One region of the Metabacillus sp. 22489 genome, then DNA from elsewhere that is predicted to be linked to it. Evidence: riboswitches for the same ligand, from Rfam matches in the RefSeq annotation. Region 1 holds a riboswitch; the other holds the start of a gene.
What was found. A riboswitch is a leader RNA that binds a small molecule or an ion and turns the genes downstream of it on or off. The one in region 1 is predicted to bind lysine.
Positions count from the first base shown of each region.

Region 2: it holds a riboswitch for lysine, as region 1 does, so the genes downstream of both, ACTJJ9_RS13105 (transporter substrate-binding domain-containing protein) here and ACTJJ9_RS07075 (aspartate kinase) in region 1, are expected to answer to the same signal.

Region 1 covers NZ_JBQENT010000008.1:71,926-81,783, forward strand. The annotation lists gene ACTJJ9_RS07040 (AMP-binding protein) at 1-536, shown strand, start outside; gene ACTJJ9_RS07045 (TetR/AcrR family transcriptional regulator) at 773-1,360, shown strand; gene ACTJJ9_RS07050 (enoyl-CoA hydratase) at 1,447-2,220, shown strand; gene ACTJJ9_RS07055 (electron transfer flavoprotein subunit beta/FixA family protein) at 2,294-3,067, shown strand; gene ACTJJ9_RS07060 (electron transfer flavoprotein subunit alpha/FixB family protein) at 3,115-4,098, shown strand; gene trxA (thioredoxin) at 4,257-4,571, shown strand; gene uvrC (excinuclease ABC subunit UvrC) at 4,792-6,567, shown strand; lysine riboswitch at 6,662-6,842, shown strand; gene ACTJJ9_RS07075 (aspartate kinase) at 7,009-8,238, shown strand; gene ACTJJ9_RS07080 (YslB family protein) at 8,343-8,831, opposite strand; gene ACTJJ9_RS07085 (succinate dehydrogenase cytochrome b558 subunit) at 9,213-9,821, shown strand.
Region 2 covers NZ_JBQENT010000020.1:6,260-16,117, forward strand. The annotation lists gene ACTJJ9_RS13100 (amino acid ABC transporter permease) at 1-404, opposite strand, end outside; gene ACTJJ9_RS13105 (transporter substrate-binding domain-containing protein) at 689-1,525, opposite strand; lysine riboswitch at 1,630-1,813, opposite strand; gene ACTJJ9_RS13110 (hypothetical protein) at 2,033-2,878, opposite strand; gene ACTJJ9_RS13115 (HAD family hydrolase) at 3,144-3,995, opposite strand; gene ACTJJ9_RS13120 (hypothetical protein) at 4,314-4,478, opposite strand; gene ACTJJ9_RS13125 (diguanylate cyclase) at 4,644-6,011, opposite strand; gene ACTJJ9_RS13130 (LLM class flavin-dependent oxidoreductase) at 6,250-7,302, opposite strand; gene ACTJJ9_RS13135 (DHA2 family efflux MFS transporter permease subunit) at 7,469-8,998, opposite strand; gene ACTJJ9_RS13140 (TetR/AcrR family transcriptional regulator) at 9,221-9,858, shown strand, end outside.

The sequences.
Region 1 (9,858 bases):
GTACAGATGCAATGATTATTTCGTATGAATCAGGTGGGAGAGCAGAACCTAATGAGCTTGGAGAATTACTTGTAAAAGGACCGCAAGTAATGAAGGGGTATTGGAATCGAATTGAGGAAACTGAAGCAGCTATAAGAGATGGCTGGCTATATACTGGTGATATTGGCTATATGGATGAGGATGGTTATTTTTATATTGTAGACAGGAAGAAGGATATGATTATTGCAAGTGGATATAATATTTATCCTCGGGAAATTGAAGAAGTGTTATATGAACATGATAAGGTCCAAGAGGTAGTTGTAGCTGGAATTCCAGATCCTTATCGGGGAGAGACTGTAAAAGCATACATTGTTTTAAAAGAAGGGGTAACAGCAACTGCTGAAGAGTTTAACGAATATGCAAGAAAACATTTGGCAGCATATAAAGTACCGCATATTTATGAATTTAGAAATGAACTACCAAAAACAGCGGTCGGAAAAATATTAAGACGTGCTCTTATTGAGGAAGAAAAAGAAAAACTAAAAAACGCAAATTGAATGAAACGATGACTGTTGCATTGCATTTTTAAATGTGGAATAGGGGACGAAGTGTCTTCTATTCCTACTTTTCAATTACTTTATGAGATAAATAATCAAAGATACTTGACAGAAATGGACTTGAAAAACTAATATTAACTTATGAATGATTACTCATTCATTTTACGAAACCTAAGTAGAAATTATTGGAAAAAATATTAGAATTTGTCATTGCATGAAAAAAGGGGAGTATTACGTTGAAACAGAAAAAACCTAAATATAAACAAATAATCGATGCAGCGGTTATTGTGATAGCGGAAAATGGCTATCATCAAGCACAGGTTTCTAAAATAGCAAAGCAAGCAGGAGTAGCCGATGGAACAATCTACTTGTATTTTAAGAACAAGGAGGATATCCTCGTTTCGCTTTTCCAAGAAAAAATGGGAGAATTTATTGAAAAAATAGAGGTTGAAATAAAATCCGCTGAGACAGCAGCAGAAAAACTTTATAAACTTATAAAAACACACTTCTCATTATTAGCAGCAGATCATCATTTAGCAATTGTGACACAACTCGAGCTTAGACAATCTAATAAGGAATTAAGACTTAGAATTAACGAGGTACTTAAAGGCTATTTAAATGTTGTCGATAAAATTATCCGCACAGGTATCGAAACTGGTGAATTTAGAGATGAAATTGATCCTAGATTAGCAAGGCAAATGATCTTCGGTACAATCGATGAAATCGTTACGACCTGGGTTATGAATGAGCAAAAATATCCTTTATCAGAACAAACGCAAAAGGTTCATCAATTACTTATAAACGGTTTTGCCAAATCAAATTAACGATTAGCGGTCTTAATCTATGTACATTTCTTTTTCTTCCCGTCATACATTAGGTTATAGACTAGCCGATTTAGATGGAGGGTATCATGAATTACTTAAACCTAAAGAAAAATGAAAACATGGCAATGATTGAAATCAATCATCAGCCAGCAAATGCTTTGTCATCAGATGTTTTAAAGGAATTATCAATTCTCATTGACGAGCTTGAACATGATAATGAAGTTAGGGTAGTAGTACTTCATGGCAAAGGAAAATTTTTTTCAGCAGGAGCAGATATTAAAGAATTTGTACAATTATCCTCTGAGGGTAACTTTTCGAGATTGTCAAAAAATGGGCAAAGTGTTTTTAAGAAGATTGAATCGTTGCAAAAGCCAGTCATAGCTGCAATACACGGTGCTGCATTAGGTGGAGGGCTTGAGTTAGCGATGGCATGTCATCTTCGACTTGTCTCAAATGATGCAAAATTGGGACTTCCAGAATTACAGCTCGGGATTATTCCGGGATTTGGCGGTACTCAGAGGCTTCCAAAATATATTGGGAATGGACGGGCATTAGAAATGATGCTAACTAGTGAGCCTATTACCGGTGAAGAAGCAGTAAGGCTCGGATTAGCAAATCACTCTTATCCTGAGGAAATTCTTTTGAATGAAGCGAAACGTTTAGCTGCTAAATTTGCAGCAAAAAGTCCAAAAACAGTTCGTGCAGTTCTCTCACTTCTTAATGAAGATAAAATAAAATCAGATCAAGAAGGTTATGAAAAAGAAGCAATTTCTTTTGGAGAGGTATTTGGTAGTTCTGATGCAAAAGAAGGAATATCAGCTTTTATTGAGAAAAGAGAACCGAAATTTACAGGGGAATAAATGATGTAACCAAGTGCTTGGAGAATGGTAAGTAAAGCTTAAGGTTTACAATTAAACAATGGGGGAATGGGTAATGAATATATTCGTACTGATGAAAAGAACATTTGATACAGAAGAAAAGATCGTTTTACAGAATGGTCAAATCGTTGAAGATGATGCTGAATTTATTATTAACCCATATGATGAATACGCAATAGAGGAAGCGCTAAAATTACGGGATAACCATGGTGGAGAGGTAACGGTTATAACGATTGGAAATGATGAATCTGAAAAACAATTACGTACCGCATTAGCAATGGGCTGTGACAAGGCAGTGCTGATAAATATCGAGGATGATATCGAAGCGTGTGATGCTTATACGACATCTCGAATACTTGCAGAGTACTTTAACGATGTTGAGTTTGATATTATTTTGGGAGGTAATGTTGCGATTGATGGTGGGTCTGGTCAGGTAGGACCACGTTTAGCGGAATTATTAACGATTCCATATGTGACAACAATTACGAAGCTTGAAGTTAGTGGAAATACTGCAACGATTGTAAGAGACGTAGAAGGGGATTCGGAGGTTATTGAAACGACATTACCGTTATTAGTAACTGCACAACAAGGGTTAAATGAGCCGAGGTATCCATCTTTACCTGGGATTATGAAAGCTAAAAAGAAGCCTTTAGATGAGCTTGAAATAGACGATTTAAATCTCGATGAAGATGAGGTTGCAGCAAAGACAAAAACGATTGAGATATATTTACCGGCTAAAAGGGAGGCAGGAAGAATACTTGAAGGGGAATTAAATGAACAAGTTTCTGAATTAATTTCACTTCTTCATAACGAAGCAAAAGTTATTTAACAGGGATTAACAGTTTACGGGATAAACATGAATAGGGGGAATAATGAATGGCGAGAAAAATTCTTGTTTTGGCAGAGACACGTGAACAGGTATTGCGTAATGTTTCTTATGAGGTCATCGCTGCGGGGAAGGAGATTTCAGAAGGTGGAGAGGTTGTTAGTGTTTTAATTGGAGAAAACATTTCATCATTAGCAAGTGAGTTAATTCATTATGGAGCAGATCGTGTCGTAACAGTTGAAGATGCAAAATTATCTACTTATACTCCAGATGGTTATGCACAAGCTTTATTAGCAACAATAAAGGAGGAAAATCCGGAAGCAATAATTATAGGTCATACAGCTTTAGGTAAGGATTTATCACCAAAAATTGCTGCAAAGCTACAATTAGGATTAATTTCTGATGTAACTGCGATTGAAATAACAGGTGGAAATGTTATTTTTTCAAGACCGATTTATTCAGGTAAAGCCTTTGAAAAGCAAATTATAACAGATGGGCTTATCTTTGCGACAATCCGCCCAAATAATATTAATCCGTTACGTAAAGATGATACAAGGACAGGTGAAACTCATTCACTATCGGTAGAAATTAAAGATTTACGGACAATTGTAAAAGAGGTTGTTCGAAAAGCAACTGAAAGTGTTGATTTATCGGAAGCAAAAGTGATTATCGCTGGTGGTCGAGGAGTGAAAAGTGAAGAAGGATTTGAACCACTTAAAGAATTGGCTCATGTCCTTGGCGGTGCTGTAGGTGCATCGCGTGGGGCATGTGATGCTAATTATTGTGACTATTCATTGCAGATAGGTCAAACAGGGAAGGTTGTGACGCCTGATCTGTATATTGCTTGTGGAATTTCCGGGGCAATACAACATTTAGCTGGAATGTCAAATTCAAAAGTTATTGTCGCAATCAATAAAGATCCAGAGGCAAATATTTTTAATGTGGCTGATTATGGAATTGTTGGTGATTTATTTGAGGTTGTCCCATTATTAACGGAAGAAATTAAGGCGTTAAAGCTAAATGTAAATAGTTAAAAAACTCTATAATCAATTAAAAAACTAATAATGATGAAATTCATGTTTTGAACAGGAAACATAGGGGAAAATAGATTTGAAGCAAAATAATAGCTAACTTTTAAAGTCGATGCTATACTTTAATCATATTTACCCCACAATTTTTAGGAGGAATTACAATGGCAATAACACATGTTACAGATGAAACATTTACAAATGAAACAAGCGAAGGTGTTGTACTAGTTGATTTTTGGGCACCATGGTGCGGACCTTGTAAAATGATTGCTCCAGTATTAGAAGAGCTCGATTCTGATATGGGAGATAAAGTGAAAATTGTAAAAGTTGATGTTGACGAAAACCAAGAAACAGCTGGTAAATACGGTGTAATGAGTATTCCAACACTACTTGTCTTAAAAGATGGAGAAGTTGTTGATAAAGCTGTTGGCTATCAACCAAAAGAAGCATTGGCTGATGTTTTAAATAAACATGTTTAAAAAAATTGGATTGACATTTGTCAGTCCTTTTTTTAATCTGCTTAAAGGAAAACTTTGCATTGATTACGTATAGTTAACATAGCTGAAATGAGCGAAATCTGATACGATAAAGAGGTGTTTTGTTTTTTGTTATGGACTGTAATCCGCCAATATAATTTTATCGAATACGATTATGTTTGCGGATTAACGTCTATAAAATTTGAAAAAAGGAGTGTTTGCTATGATTGATCATATAAAGGAAAAGCTTGCACTTCTTCCTGATCAACCAGGATGCTATATCATGAAAGATCGCCAAGGTACGGTCATTTATGTAGGGAAGGCAAAAGTATTAAAAAATCGTGTTCGTTCGTATTTTACAGGATCACATGACGGAAAAACACTTCGTTTAGTGAATGAGATTGTTGATTTTGAATACATTGTAACGTCCTCGAATATAGAAGCATTAATTTTAGAATTGAATCTTATAAAAAAATATGATCCAAAATATAATGTAATGCTAAAGGATGACAAAACATATCCGTTTATTAAAATAACAAATGAACGTCATCCTCGATTAATTGCAACGAGACAAGTAAAAAAGGATAAAGGAAAGTACTTTGGTCCTTATCCAAATGTACAGTCAGCGAGAGAAACTATTAAATTATTGGACCGATTATACCCTCTTCGTAAATGTTCAACAATGCCTGATCGGGTATGTCTATATTATCATATGGGTCAATGCCTAGCTCCATGTGTAAATGATATATCAGAAGAAACGAATCGAGAAATGGTTGAGGAAATTACTAAATTTTTAAATGGTGGATATAAAAAGATAAAAGAAGAGCTCCAAGAGAAAATGACTACGGCTGCAGAGCAATTAGAATTTGAACGTGCACAGGAGTATCGAGATCAAATTATTCACATTGAAGCGACGATGGAAAAACAAAAAATGACAATGAATGATTTTGTTGATAGAGATGTCTTTGGGTATGCTTATGATAAAGGATGGATGTGTGTCCAAGTATTTTTTATTAGACAAGGGAAATTAATTGAACGCGATGTGTCAATGTTTCCAATTTATGATAGCCCAGAACAAGAATTTCTAACCTTTATTGGACAATTTTATTCAAAAGCAAATCATTTTTTACCAAAAGAGATTTTACTACCTGATAGTGTTGAAATTAAATTAGTTGAACAGCTGTTAGATGTATCAGCTCTTCAGCCAAAACGCGGTAAAAAGAAGGATTTAATATTACTTGCGCACAAAAATGCGAAGATTGCCTTGCAGGAAAAGTTTTCACTTATTGAAAGAGATGAGGAACGTACTATTAAAGCTGTTGAAAACCTTGGAGATAAACTAGGTATCCATACTCCTCATCGAATAGAGGCGTTTGATAATTCAAATATTCAAGGAACAGATCCAGTATCGGCGATGGTAGTATTTGAAGATGGTAAGCCTGCAAAAAAATATTATCGTAAGTATAAAATCAAAGGTGTAAAAGGACCTGATGATTATGAATCAATGAGAGAGGTTGTACGACGTAGATATAGTCGTGTATTAAAGGAGGATTTACCACTTCCAGATTTAATTATTATAGATGGTGGTAAAGGGCATTTAGCTGCAGCACAGGATGTCCTAGAAAATGAGTTAGGTCTAGACATTCCAATCGCAGGTCTTGTGAAGGATGATAAACATAGAACTTCAGAACTAATAATCGGCTCACCTCCTGAATTTATTCCCCTTAATAGGAACAGTCAAGAATTTTATTTATTGCAAAGAATTCAAGACGAGGTTCATCGGTTTGCGATTACCTTTCATAGACAGCTCCGCGGGAAAAGTGCCTTTCAATCCATTTTGGATGATATTCCTGGTGTCGGTGCACAGCGGAAAAAAATGTTGCTTAAGCATTTTGGATCATTGAAAAAGATGAAAGAAGCAGATGTTGAACAATTCAAAGAAGCTGGGATGCCTGAGAATATTGCAAAGCAAATCTTTGAGCATTTGAGTGACAAATAGATTGAAGTTTTTGTGGTATTGTTAAAGTGCTTGCACTTTTCATTAAAGTTTGATAATCTTGTTAGTAATTTCATAGTATGATCGTTATTTATTGAATGAAGGTAGAGGTGCGAAATTCAAGAGTAGCCTGTTTGAGGAGGATGGTCTCCAATGAAAGCTGGTGAAAGGGAATTTTGCCGAAGCTGTTATAGTACCATTGCTATAATGGCTGGTTTTACATTTAACAGATGTAAAACTGTCAAGAAAATGTAATTTCTTGGAGAGCTATCTCATTGTGAAAGCGAAGTTTATTATTTTCGTTTTGTATAGCAATGGGATATTAATATCTCATTGCTTTTTTTGTTGCTTTTTTAGAAAATGAGTAAACGGTTAGTAGTAGCTTTTATGCCTTCTATCATACATGACTGAACATTAGAATAATCAATGAAGGGTGAGATTGTGTTGGGAATCATTGTCCAAAAATTCGGTGGAACATCTGTTGGATCTGCTGAAAGAATAATGCATGTTGCTAATCGTGTAATTCAAGAAAAACAAAGAGGAAATCAAGTGGTTGTTGTTGTATCTGCGATGGGAAAGTCAACAGATCAATTAGTTGATTTAGCAGGGAAAATAACATCAAAACCAAGTAAAAGAGAATTGGATATGCTCCTTACGACAGGAGAACAAGTAACGATATCCCTTCTAGCATTAGCCTTAATGGAAAAGGGATATGAGGCAATTTCTTATACTGGATGGCAGGCAGGTATTGAAACAGAAGAACAGCATGGGAATGCAAGAATTACAAATATTAATCCGGAAAAAATAAAAACAGAATTAGATAGAGGAAAAATCGTTGTTGTCGCTGGATTTCAAGGAGCCACAAAGGATGGCCAGATTACGACGCTTGGAAGAGGTGGTTCTGATACAACCGCAGTTGCTTTAGCTGCTGCTTTAGAAGCAGATAAATGTGATATTTATACGGATGTAACAGGTGTATTTACTACTGACCCTAGAGTAGTGAAAAATGCACGGAAATTAGCGGCAATTTCATACGATGAAATGTTAGAGTTAGCTAATTTAGGTGCAGGTGTACTTCATCCACGTGCAGTAGAATTTGCAAAGAATTATAAAATACCTTTAGAAGTACGTTCAAGTATGGAAGATGAAAGAGGAACAATTGTTGAGGAGGAAACGAGTATGGAGGAAAACTTAATCGTAAAAGGAATTGCATTTGAGGATCAGGTAACAAGAGTATCGGTTATAGGACTTCCAAATGAATTAACGACACTTTCTACAATTTTTTCAACGTTGGCAAGTCATGGTTTAAATGTTGATATTATTATTCAGAGCACAACGAATGATAAAAAAACAATCATCTCCTTTTCAATAAAAACAAGTGATCTTGACGAGACGATTTCAATTCTTGAGCAAGAAAAGAGCAGTTTGAAATATGAAAAAATTGAATCTGAATCCAATCTTGCAAAAGTCTCAATTGTAGGATCAGGTATGGTGTCAAATCCAGGAGTTGCTGCTCGGATGTTTTCAGTATTAGCTGATAATGGAATTGATGTAAAAATGGTTAGTACCTCTGAAATTAAAGTATCAACTGTCATTTCAGGTGAACAAATGGTTACAGCAGTAGATGCTCTACATAGTACGTTTGAGCTTTCGAAAGAAGCTTCACAAGTATAAAAAGAAAGAATAGGGTCTATCAATGGATAGACCCTTTATGTAAGAATAGAGCAAATGTACTATTGTCATTAAAATAAAGTTCTTTTTACTACTATCTATTTTCGTCATTTTCGTTCAGAACGTTTTCCGACAATTGGCGCTGATTCAATCTTATCTTTATGATCCCATTTAGCAGTAAAAATGACTTTTTTAGCACGCTTTTTGATTTGCTCATGAGTTTCGGTAATATAGCTATTAATTGTTTGAAGTTGCTCGGCTATAAATCCAGCTTCCAATTGGAAACTGCAATCATTATCTTTGCCTAAACGTAATGAAATGAGATCACCACTAAGCTCCAACTCCATTTCGTTTTTGTTTAGACTTAATACAGTTAAATTTCCCCAGCCGGCATTTTCAAAGAAAGATATCATTTCTTCTGTTGAGCTAAGCGGATATTTTCTTGCTAGTTCCTTCCCTGCCCAATAAAGCATATTGGAGTAGTCCTTACCTAAAATAGTTGGTATTAAGACTTCTCGGATTAGTTCATATCCAAAGGCAGGCGTCTGTAATTCTTTTAATTCTTCGTTTGTCAATTGTATGGATTGTTTATTCACGGTATTCCCCTCTTTCTATCGTTTATTATATAACAAGAACGATTATGAAAAACATGTAATATTAACTAAAATTGAAATAAACCTTATGATCTTTTAAATATACTGATAAAATAAATTTAAAGTAATTTCCGACTTATCGAAAAATTATAATTTATGTACGCGTTTTCTTGACGCTGTTCTTTTATGGGAGTAAAATGAATTTGTCACATTTAACTTGTAAAAGTTGTTGTAACAAAAATTTTTATGACCTGTAAAACCCATTTATATTTCCATATATTCATAGAATAAAGTTTTAATTTTTATTTGGAAAAAATTTGGGCTAATAAAAGAAATTAGTGAATCAAAAAGCGGGTGTATTATTGAAACTAGGGGGTATGTTTAATGGCTGGAAACAAAGAGTTTGTAAATCGAAGACTGCACTCTTTATTAGGCGTCATTCCTGTAGGGCTGTTTTTAGTTCAGCATCTTGTTGTCAATCACTTTGCTACAAGAGGTGCTGAAGCATTTAACAAGGCAGCACATTTTATGGAAATGCTACCATTCAGGTATGCGTTGGAAATTTTTATTATTTTCCTTCCACTTTTATACCATGCAATTTATGGTGTTTATATTGCATTTACTGCAAAAAACAATGTAACGAACTATGGCTACTTAAGAAATTGGCTATTTTTGCTTCAACGTGTTTCAGGAATTATCACTTTTATTTTTATTGCTTGGCACGTTTGGGAAACGAGAATAGCTGCAGCATTTGGACAAGAAGTGAACTATGATATGATGGCTTCTATTTTAAGTAGTCCTATTATGCTAGTATTCTATTTAGTTGGTGTTATATCTACAATTTTCCATTTTTCTAATGGATTATGGTCATTTGCAGTAAGCTGGGGAATTACAGTTACTCCTCGCTCACAACAGATTTCCACATATGTAACGCTTGCAATATTTTTAGCGCTTTCAATTGTAGGTGTTCGAGCAATCTTTGCATTCGTCTAATCGAGATCTTATCAATAGAAGCGATTAAAAGGAGTGG
Region 2 (9,858 bases), on a different contig from region 1:
GCTGCTTCAAATTGTCCTTTTTCGATTGATACGACACCACCGCGGACAATTTCTGCCATATATGCACCTGTATTAATCGAAACGACGATAACAGCTGCAAGCAATGGATTCATATCGATATTAAATGCCATAGCAGAACCGTAATAAATAACCATAGCTTGAACGATCATTGGTGTTCCGCGGAAAAACTCAATATATATTGATAAAATGATATTAATTATTTTCAGAAGTACTTTTTTTAATCCACGTTCAGGGACTGGTATTGTTCTAATAACCCCTGCAAATAATCCGATCGCTGCACCAATAATTGTTCCGATGAGAGCAATGAAAAGAGTCATCCCTGCTCCTTTAAGGAACATCATCCAGTTTTCGGAGATAATTTTTATAATCCACTCGAAGCTCATCTTTCTCCCCCTTTTATCATCCAAAATGTGCAAGCGTCTTATTTATAGCTTTAAGAAAATAAGACACATAAGAATAGAAGGTATGATAAACCTTCCATTCTTATGTTGCTTATCCCTTCTAGCCTCGCGCTTGTCACGATACACTAAAAAAGTAATAATTGGCTGTCTCAAAAGGGTCTGACCCCTGTAACAAACAGCAATATATAGAATGGTAAAACTTAGGTCCTATATATTTTGTTCCAGTGATCTGACCCTTTATTTTTGAGAGAGCACTTTTCCCAACTTTATTGTGCTGCAGGTTGGGTTTTAATCGCAGCATCCATTATTTCTGTACGCTCGTCTTCAGAAATACCTTTTAAAATTTCGTTAATCTTGTCAGTTAATTCACTATCTTTTTCAAGACCAACGGCGATTGCTGTATCATCTTCTGAAGTTTCAAAGCCATCTTCGAATTCAACCATTGCAAAGTTTTCATTTGCATCAGATGCACTTACTGCTTCAGGACGCTCTGAAACATACCCATCGATAATACCTGATTCAAGCGCTACCCGCATTGCCGGGAAGTTGTCCATAGCTGTTTCCTTTGAAACACCTTCAATTTGATCAATAACTGAGTAGTGGAATGTATTTAATTGGGCAGTTACTTTCGCACCTTTGAAATCTTGGATTGAAGTAGCTCCTTCATATTTGCTCCCTTTTTTAACGACCATTACAAGATTTGATTTGTAATAGTTATCAGAAAAATCGATTGTCTTTTTACGTTCTGCCGTTGGGGACATCCCAGCGATAATCGCATCGATTTTCCCTGATGTTAATGCAGGAACAAGCCCATCCCATTCTGTTTTAACAATTTCTAGTTTTTTCCCAAGTCCATCGGCAATTTTTTTCGCAATTTCAACATCATACCCACCAGCATATTCTGATGTTCCTGCAATTTTCACAGCGCCGTTTGAATCATCGTTTTGTGTCCAGTTAAACGGTGCATAGCCTGCTTCAAGACCTACTTTAAATGTATCTTTATCAGAGCTCCCTGCATTTGAATCATCATTTGATCCACAACCGGCTAATACAATCATTGCTGATAATAGCAATACGAAAAATAGTGATACTTTTTTTCTCATGTTTCCTTCTCCTCCTTGTTAATTAGGCATATAAATACAAAAAGCGACCCGAGATAAACTCAGATCGCACTTTATTGTCGTTGCCCTAAATCCCTCTTATTCCCAAATGAGATAGCACAACTCAATAAACTGGGGAGTTTATTGAGACAGTCCTACAGTTATTCACTGCAGGCCCAGCAAGTAGTCCCGAGATAATCCTACTCACTTCGGCGACATTTCCTTCTCAAAAGCTTCATTGCTTCTCAAACTCCACTTAAGACTGTTAAATATCGCGCCTCTACCTCACATAGTAGTGAGGATTTTTCATTCAATTTTCTATTTACTAGGCTACAATAACTATAGCATTCTGTCAAGCTTTAAAACTATGATACAATAGTTTTAAAGCTGGGAATATTTTCTTACAACTTAATTAACATATGTCATGCATTTTTATATAATATTATTTCTCGAAAAGTTTATTCGTTTTTCTTCCCTTTTTAGGTAATAGGTATTTATCTACATACATTTCTACAATTCTCCACCAACAATGGCAATATCCTGTCTTGTCGGATCAAACCTTTGCCCTTTCCACGCTAAGGTCGTTTGAATAAAGCCTAATGAATCTGCATTGTATTGACCTGCAATTCTTTGATAGGCCAAAAGCTCATAAATCCCATCTCGATTAAAATCAATTGGATAAAGTCCTGATAATGGATTGACCCATCCATTGATCGGCTTCTTTAACTTTCCTTGATTAGTATATATTTCGTTTAAATATTCAGTTCCCTTATACTGTAAATCAAGAATATACTTTTCCTTTAATTCAAGGCTAGTTACATTCACTTTATAGTGATCTTGATAAGCTACATTATACTTAAACCTTTTATTGAATTCTTCATCATGAAAAATCTCTTTATATTGTCCACGATGGTACATAAACAATTCTGCATAAATTGTTCCACCACTTCCACCCGTGTCAGAAATGACTAAAATATCCTCCGCTCTATCACCTGTAAAGTCACCAAGAAATAAGGTTGGATTATAACCTTGATTATGTTGTAATGGGATTTGTGTTTGCTTTTGAGTACGTCCATTTTGTACAACCAAGGTAAGATCTTGTAAATATGGACTATCTGGTGTTTTTCTACCGGAAAGAATGACGTGATCACCTACCCCATCTCCATCAACATCACCAATTTTTTGTGCTAAAATGGTGTTCATTTGTCTTCGATAGGTTCCTTGCCACCTCGAATCCTGATAGGTAAAAGGATCTCTAGCGACATTTTCCATACTCTTACCTGCATCATAAAAACTATTTCTACCTGCAATATACCAATTATTTGGATAACATGTTAACCATCTCTGCTCTTTCATGTATCATCATCCCACCAATCACATTTTCCGTGCTATTAAAAGTATATGCAGGCAAAATGCTTAGGTTAAAAGTTCATTTTTTACCAGGAGGGTGAAACAAAGAATGATTTTCCCACCAACAACTTACTTCACTATAATAATCAATATTTAACAGATAAAACGCATTGGACAATGATTACTTTTTTTAGACTAAAAATCATTTTGAAACAATAAAGCTGTCTCTCATTCAAAGACAGCTACTAAAAATTAATTCACATCTATACTACTAAAATAATCGTGATTTAAGATAATGATAAACACCATCTTCATCACAAGTGAAATCAGTTACTTCATTGGCAAGTTCTTTAATATGTTCTGGTGCATTTTTCATTGCAACAGCAAAGCCCACATATTGGAGCATTGGAATATCATTGTTGCTATCTCCAATTGCCATAATATCTTTCTCTGATAGATTAAATCTTGTAAGCATCTGCTGAATACCTGTTGCTTTATTTACATCGGCAACCATTAATTCAACATTATGCAGTGAGGAGGGTGACATTGAAAAGTCAATTTCCTTCTTTAATTGCTCAAGCTCATTAATCCATTGCTTAATATGCTCCTTTGTTCTAGCAAAAAAATAAAATTTAGAGAATTTATTCCCTACTAATTCCTCTGCCCAATCAATTTCTTCTTTTATCGCTTGCTTACGGGAAAGCCATTCATTAATTCCAACACTTTCTGGTTTTGGATCACGTATTTCATCCAAAACATACTGCTTGTCCTGTTTTAATGTAATTCGCGATGCTCCATAAGGGAAAAGCTCATAATAGATTTTAAAATCTCGAGCTTTGTTAATTACTGCTTCAACTAATTCGCGTGAAAGGGAATGTTCGAAAACAATCTCCTCCCCAATATATCCTGCCATTCCGTTTGATGTAATATAACCATCAACCTCGAATCCTTCAGGGACTACAGCTTCAATTTCATCATATGATCGACCAGTCGCTATAAAAACATATGTCCCATTATTACGTATAGCATCAATGATTTCTTTTGTATGTAAACTTACCTTATTATAATGATTTAAAATAGTCCCATCCATATCTAAGAAGATAGCTTTAGGTTTAAATACCACGATGATTCCTCCTGTTAATTAATGAGTTTACTAGTTAAGTATACACTTTGCATGTATGCCCCTCAATGATACCTGCTACGAAACTCGTATTAAATCCTTACTTAATTCTTAACCGTTTGAATTTATTAAAAGATTTATAATGCTAAGTATGCTTTCAAACATAAATATTTTAAAAAAGCAAAATTTTAGATATCAGCGGTAAATAGCACCCACATATAAGAAAAGAGGTATTTTTCATAAAAATTAACAATGAAAAACGATAGCAATAATAATGTTAATATACTAGTTGCAATAAATTCCTTCGTCTTTGATGTACATTCAATTCTTATTTGCTTCGGTAACTGATATAATTTCAGCCTCTCTTCCATAATCATTGCGAATCGTTTTTCTTGCTTCTACAGGTGTTCTTGCGTTGACTGATTTAATATCCTTATCTCCCTTTACTTCTATTTCTACCAAAAAACATTTTGCTCCACATCTCAAGACAGCCCCTCCTTCGCTAAAGAATAAACCTAATGATAATGCTCACGCGAAAATTTTTCTCACCTAAGGTAAAAAACATTATTAACTTAATTTCAATTATTTTATTCGTCTTGAACACTAAGTTTTCAGATAAATTTCTACTCTTTTTTCCTATAAGTAAGAATTCTAGTAGGTGGAAGAATTCACTTGATTACGTCCACTTAATTTAGATTTATACAACGCCTTGTCAGCTCGATTGATAAATGACTTAATCTCAAGATGCTCATTTGGTATAACTGTTGCAATTCCGACACTAATTGTAATCCAATTAGATACATTAGAATCTTCATGAGGAATATTTAAATATTCGATTTCTTTCCTTAGTTGTTCAGCTTTATATAAAACTTTTTCCTCTTCCTGCTCAAGCAATAAAATTGCAAATTCTTCTCCACCATACCGAACTGGAACATCAGATGAATGGTGAAATAGCTCCTGCATCTTTTCCGCTACTTTTTTCAAACAATCGTCTCCAGCAACATGCCCATATTTATCATTGAATTTTTTAAAATAATCAATATCAAAAAGAATAATTGATATTTTATTTGCTAATCGTCTTTGACGCTCCCACTCATTATGAAGTATTTTATCAAAATATCTTCGATTAAAAACACCAGTTAACCCATCTGTATAGGCCTTTTTTTCCATATAATCCATATTCATTTCAAGCTCAAGTCTCATCGTTTCAATGTTCGAAATTAAATCTCCAAGCTCATCCTTCGCTTTATACAAAGGAGGCTTTGTCGAAAAAATATTTTGTGTATAATCTTTCACACAATGACTTAATAAAATAATTGGAGTGATGATTGACCTAAATTCTATAAACATACGGTACCAAATAAAGAGAAGAACAAGAACAGAAAATAAGGAGGTTAACGAGAACATAAGGATTAATTTATTATAAAAAGCATTTTCTAGATTAATTTTCTTTTTTTCCACAAATTGATGTGTAATTTGATACGATTCCCGAAAAGTATCAAATGCTATTTTACCTTTTTTAAGAGAATCTTCACTTGGCTTTTCTCCCAATTTACTCATTTGAATTTGTGGTTCTCCGTAATTGTTAGTCCAATATTCACCCTTTTTAATCGTATCTTGTATATGCTCGGAAAATTGCGGATATACATCAAGATAATGGTTTAATTGCTTTTCTTGTCCTCTGAAAACAACCTTTCCTTCATGATACGGCTGTAAAAAGTCATGATTATTTGTTAGAATAAACCCTCTTTGTCCTGTTTCCTGGTTGATAACAGATATATATAAATCTGATAAATGTTCGTCTAGTTTATCTAATTCTTTTTGGATTTTTTTATGCTCGTTAATAACTCCAACTATATATATAAAATTAATGAGCATATAAACAATAAATATGATTGCCGAAAATCCTGTTCTTAAAAGATACTTACGACCTATACTATTTTTCCTGGATTCGAATTTTTTTATCATATCTTCACCTAAATCTATAGTCTTAAACAAAGTTGCTCTAATTTCATTCACCTTTAAAACTCCATAGTACTAAATATCTACCTCTTAAATCAATAGACAATATGATAATCATCAACCAAATTTCACTAGATAAGCAAATGTTTCGGCTAATGAAAGGTCGATAATTAAAGCATCAATAAATAAAAAGCCATAAAAAATACACCACTTTCTAATTAGTGATGTATCTAAAAGCATATAAAGATTAAATATAATCATTTAGAAACTGTTTGTAGAAAAGCGAGAAATTATTTCACTGTTTTTCTGCTTCCCATCTAGCAATTTCCTTTCTAACGATTGGTGCAACTTCTTTTCCTAAAAGCTCGATTGCTCGCATTACATCGTCATGTGGCATTGTCCCAACTGGAACATGGAGCATAAAACGTGTTATCCCAACATTTTTACGTAAATGAATGATTTTATCAGCAACAGTTTTCGGGTCACCAACATAAAGTGCACCTTCGAAGCTACGTGCTGCATCAAAGCTTGCTCTTGTATACTGTCCCCACCCGCGTTCTTTTCCAAGGACATTCATTGCCTGTTGTGTTGATGGAAAAAACTTATCTGCAGCTAATTCAGTATCTTCTGCAATAAAGCCATGAGAATGAGAGGCAACTGCAAGTTTTGAAAGATCATGTCCAGCATGAGCAACTGCCTTTTTATAAAGCTCGACTAACGGGGCAAACTGTACCGGGCTACCTCCAATAATCGCAAGTACAAGTGGTAACCCCAATAGACCTGCTCTAACAACTGATTCTGAATTACCACCACTACCTATCCAAACTGGTAAGGGATCCTGCACAGGTCGTGGGTATACACCTAAATTATTAATTGCTGGTCGATGCTTACCATTCCAGCTTACCTTCTCAGAGTCCCTAATTTTTAACAATAATTCAAGCTTTTCTTCGAACAATTCATCATAGTCTTGTAAATCATAGCCGAAAAGTGGGAAGGATTCGATAAACGATCCTCTTCCAGCCATAATTTCAGCTCGCCCATTTGAAATCGCATCTAATGTTGAAAAGTCTTGGAATACTCTTACTGGATCAGCAGAAGATAACACTGTCACTGCGCTCGTTAATCTAATACGTTTTGTTTGAGATGCTGCTGCAGCAAGTACAACCGCTGGTGAGGATGCTGCATAATCTTTTCTGTGATGCTCCCCAACCCCAAAAATATCTAAACCAACTTGATCGGCAAGAACAATTTCCTCTACAACCTCACGAATTCGTTGGGCATGGCTGATAACTTCACCCGTAACAACATTAGGTGTCGTTTCAACAAACGTGCTTATTCCTAGTTCCATTAAGTAGCCCCCTACTATTGACCTAATCCTAGGTGCAACAATCTATTTATTTTGTCCTACTATTTCAGATGTAACATAATATAGACATTATGTAAAATATCACGCTTCATAATAAATGATAAAAAACGCGCTATCACTATTTAACGTGAATAACGCGTTTCATAACTTAATTCTCAGCTAATTTTGTAACGGCCTTTTTTTCAGACGGTTGTTTTCCCATTGGATCTTCAGCTTGTTTTGAACGCTTGATAAAGAACGCCAGAATTAGCGCGACAGCAGCGATAAACGCTGAAATGAAGAATGCAAAATTTATACCATCTATCATCGCTTGGAAACCAATTTGCTGTTGCATCTGTGCAAGTGCTTCTTGTGTTGGTTGACCAGTCATCTTTTCCTTTGCCTCAGCAGTTAAAGTTGCTAAGGAAGATTCAGTACGATTAGACATAATCGTTACTAATAATGCTGTTCCAATTGCACCAGATACTTGGTTCAACGTATTATTCATTGCCGTTCCATGTGGATAGAAGCGTGCTGGTAATTGGTTTAAACCATTTGTTGATACAGGCATCATAACCATCGAAATTCCAAACATACGAACCGCATGAAGCGCCATAAGGAATGTATAGGTTGTATCAAATGTTAACGTACTAAACAGATATGTTGTAATTGTTGTAATTGTTAACCCTGTAAGAGCAAGTACTTTCCCACCGAATTTATCAAATAATCTTCCTGTTATCGGAGACATTAGCGCCATAACTAATGCACCTGGAAGCATCATTAATCCTGCATCAAATGGAGTAATTCCTCTAATTGTTTGCACATAAATCGGTAGAAGGAGCATTCCTGAAAACATCGCCATATTTAAGACCATAGAAATCGATGATGACAATGCAAACATCGGATATTTAAATACTCCAAAGTTAAGCATAGGTAGCTCAAGCTTTCTTTGGCGTAAAATAAATGTAATTAATGAAATAACACCAATAATAATTGTCAAATATACTTGTGGGTCATCCCAGCCTTTATCACCAGCTGAACTAAATCCATAAAGAATTCCACCAAAACCAATGCTTGATAAAATTAGTGAAATGAAATCAAGCTTAATATCCACTTTTTCCTTCTTATCTTTAAGTAAGAAGAATCCAACTAATAAAATAACAAGAGCAATTGGAGTTACGAAGTGGAAGAGCATTCTCCAATCATAATGCTCAATGATCCACCCTGATAAAGTAGGACCAATTGCAGGAGCTGCCATTAAAATTAAACCAAAAACTCCCATCGCTGCTCCCCTTTTTTCAATAGGGAAGCTTACGAGCATGACATTCATTAGTAACGGCATCATAATTGCTGAACCAGAAGCCTGAAGCATTCTTCCTCCTAATAAAATTGGAAAGAAACTAGTATAACCAGCTATGATTGTACCGATTAAAAATAACGTCATAGCAGATAAGAATAGACGGCGAACTGAATATTTTTGGATTAAAAATGCAGTTGTTGGAATCATAATTCCATTTACTAACATAAATCCAGTCGTTAGCCATTGTACCGTTGATGTATTAATATCCAAATCTTTCATTATTGATGGTAGCGCAATGTTCAATAATGTATTATTCAAAAATGAAATGAAAGCACCGATCATAAGAATCGAAAGGATTCCATAATTAGGTCGGATTGTTTGTTTCTCTCGTTGTTCCATATTTATTTCCCCCTCTATACGTAGAGTTCATTTATTTATACTTCCGTTTTTTAAACGCAAGCTATATCATATACTACTGGTACAATTATTTCAACAATTAAATCCTACTATTATGTAAAAAGTTTGTTAAAACCTAATAAATAAGATATGATATAGATTGTACTTGTGGTATAAATGTATCAATATTCAGTGTCAAGGATTATGATTATAAAAGGTGATAAAATGAACGATCGGAAACAACATGTAATAAAAATGGCTCATCAATTGTTTGTTGATAAAGGATTTCAGGCAACTTCGATTCAAGACATATTGGATTACAGCGGAATATCAAAAGGGACGTTTTATAATTATTTTTCTTCTAAAAACGAATTATTAATCGCTATTTTTAAAGAAATATACAATGAGCTAGAAAAAGAACGAAACAAAATCCTAATTGGACAAGATCCTTCTGATATTGAGTTATTTATTAAACAAATTGAATTACAATTAAATACTAATAAAAAAAATAAATTATTTAATCTATTTGAGGAAGTTCTTGTTTCAAAGGACATTGAATTAAAACAATTTATTAATGAGGGACAATTAAGGATGTATCATTGGATTGTTCAACGGTTCACCGAAATCTTTGGTACTGATAAAAAACCTTACTTACTAGATTGTGCGTTAATGTTTCTCGGGATACTTTCGCATATGATGAAATATTACTTAGTTAACCATAATACACCTTCAAGCGTTTATAAAGTTGTTCGTTATAGTGTGAGGAGAATTGAAAATATCGTCGAGGAGCTCGCAGAAACAAACGAGCAATTAACTAATCCGGAGCTACTAGAGAAGTTATTGCAAACTAACAATATTACTGA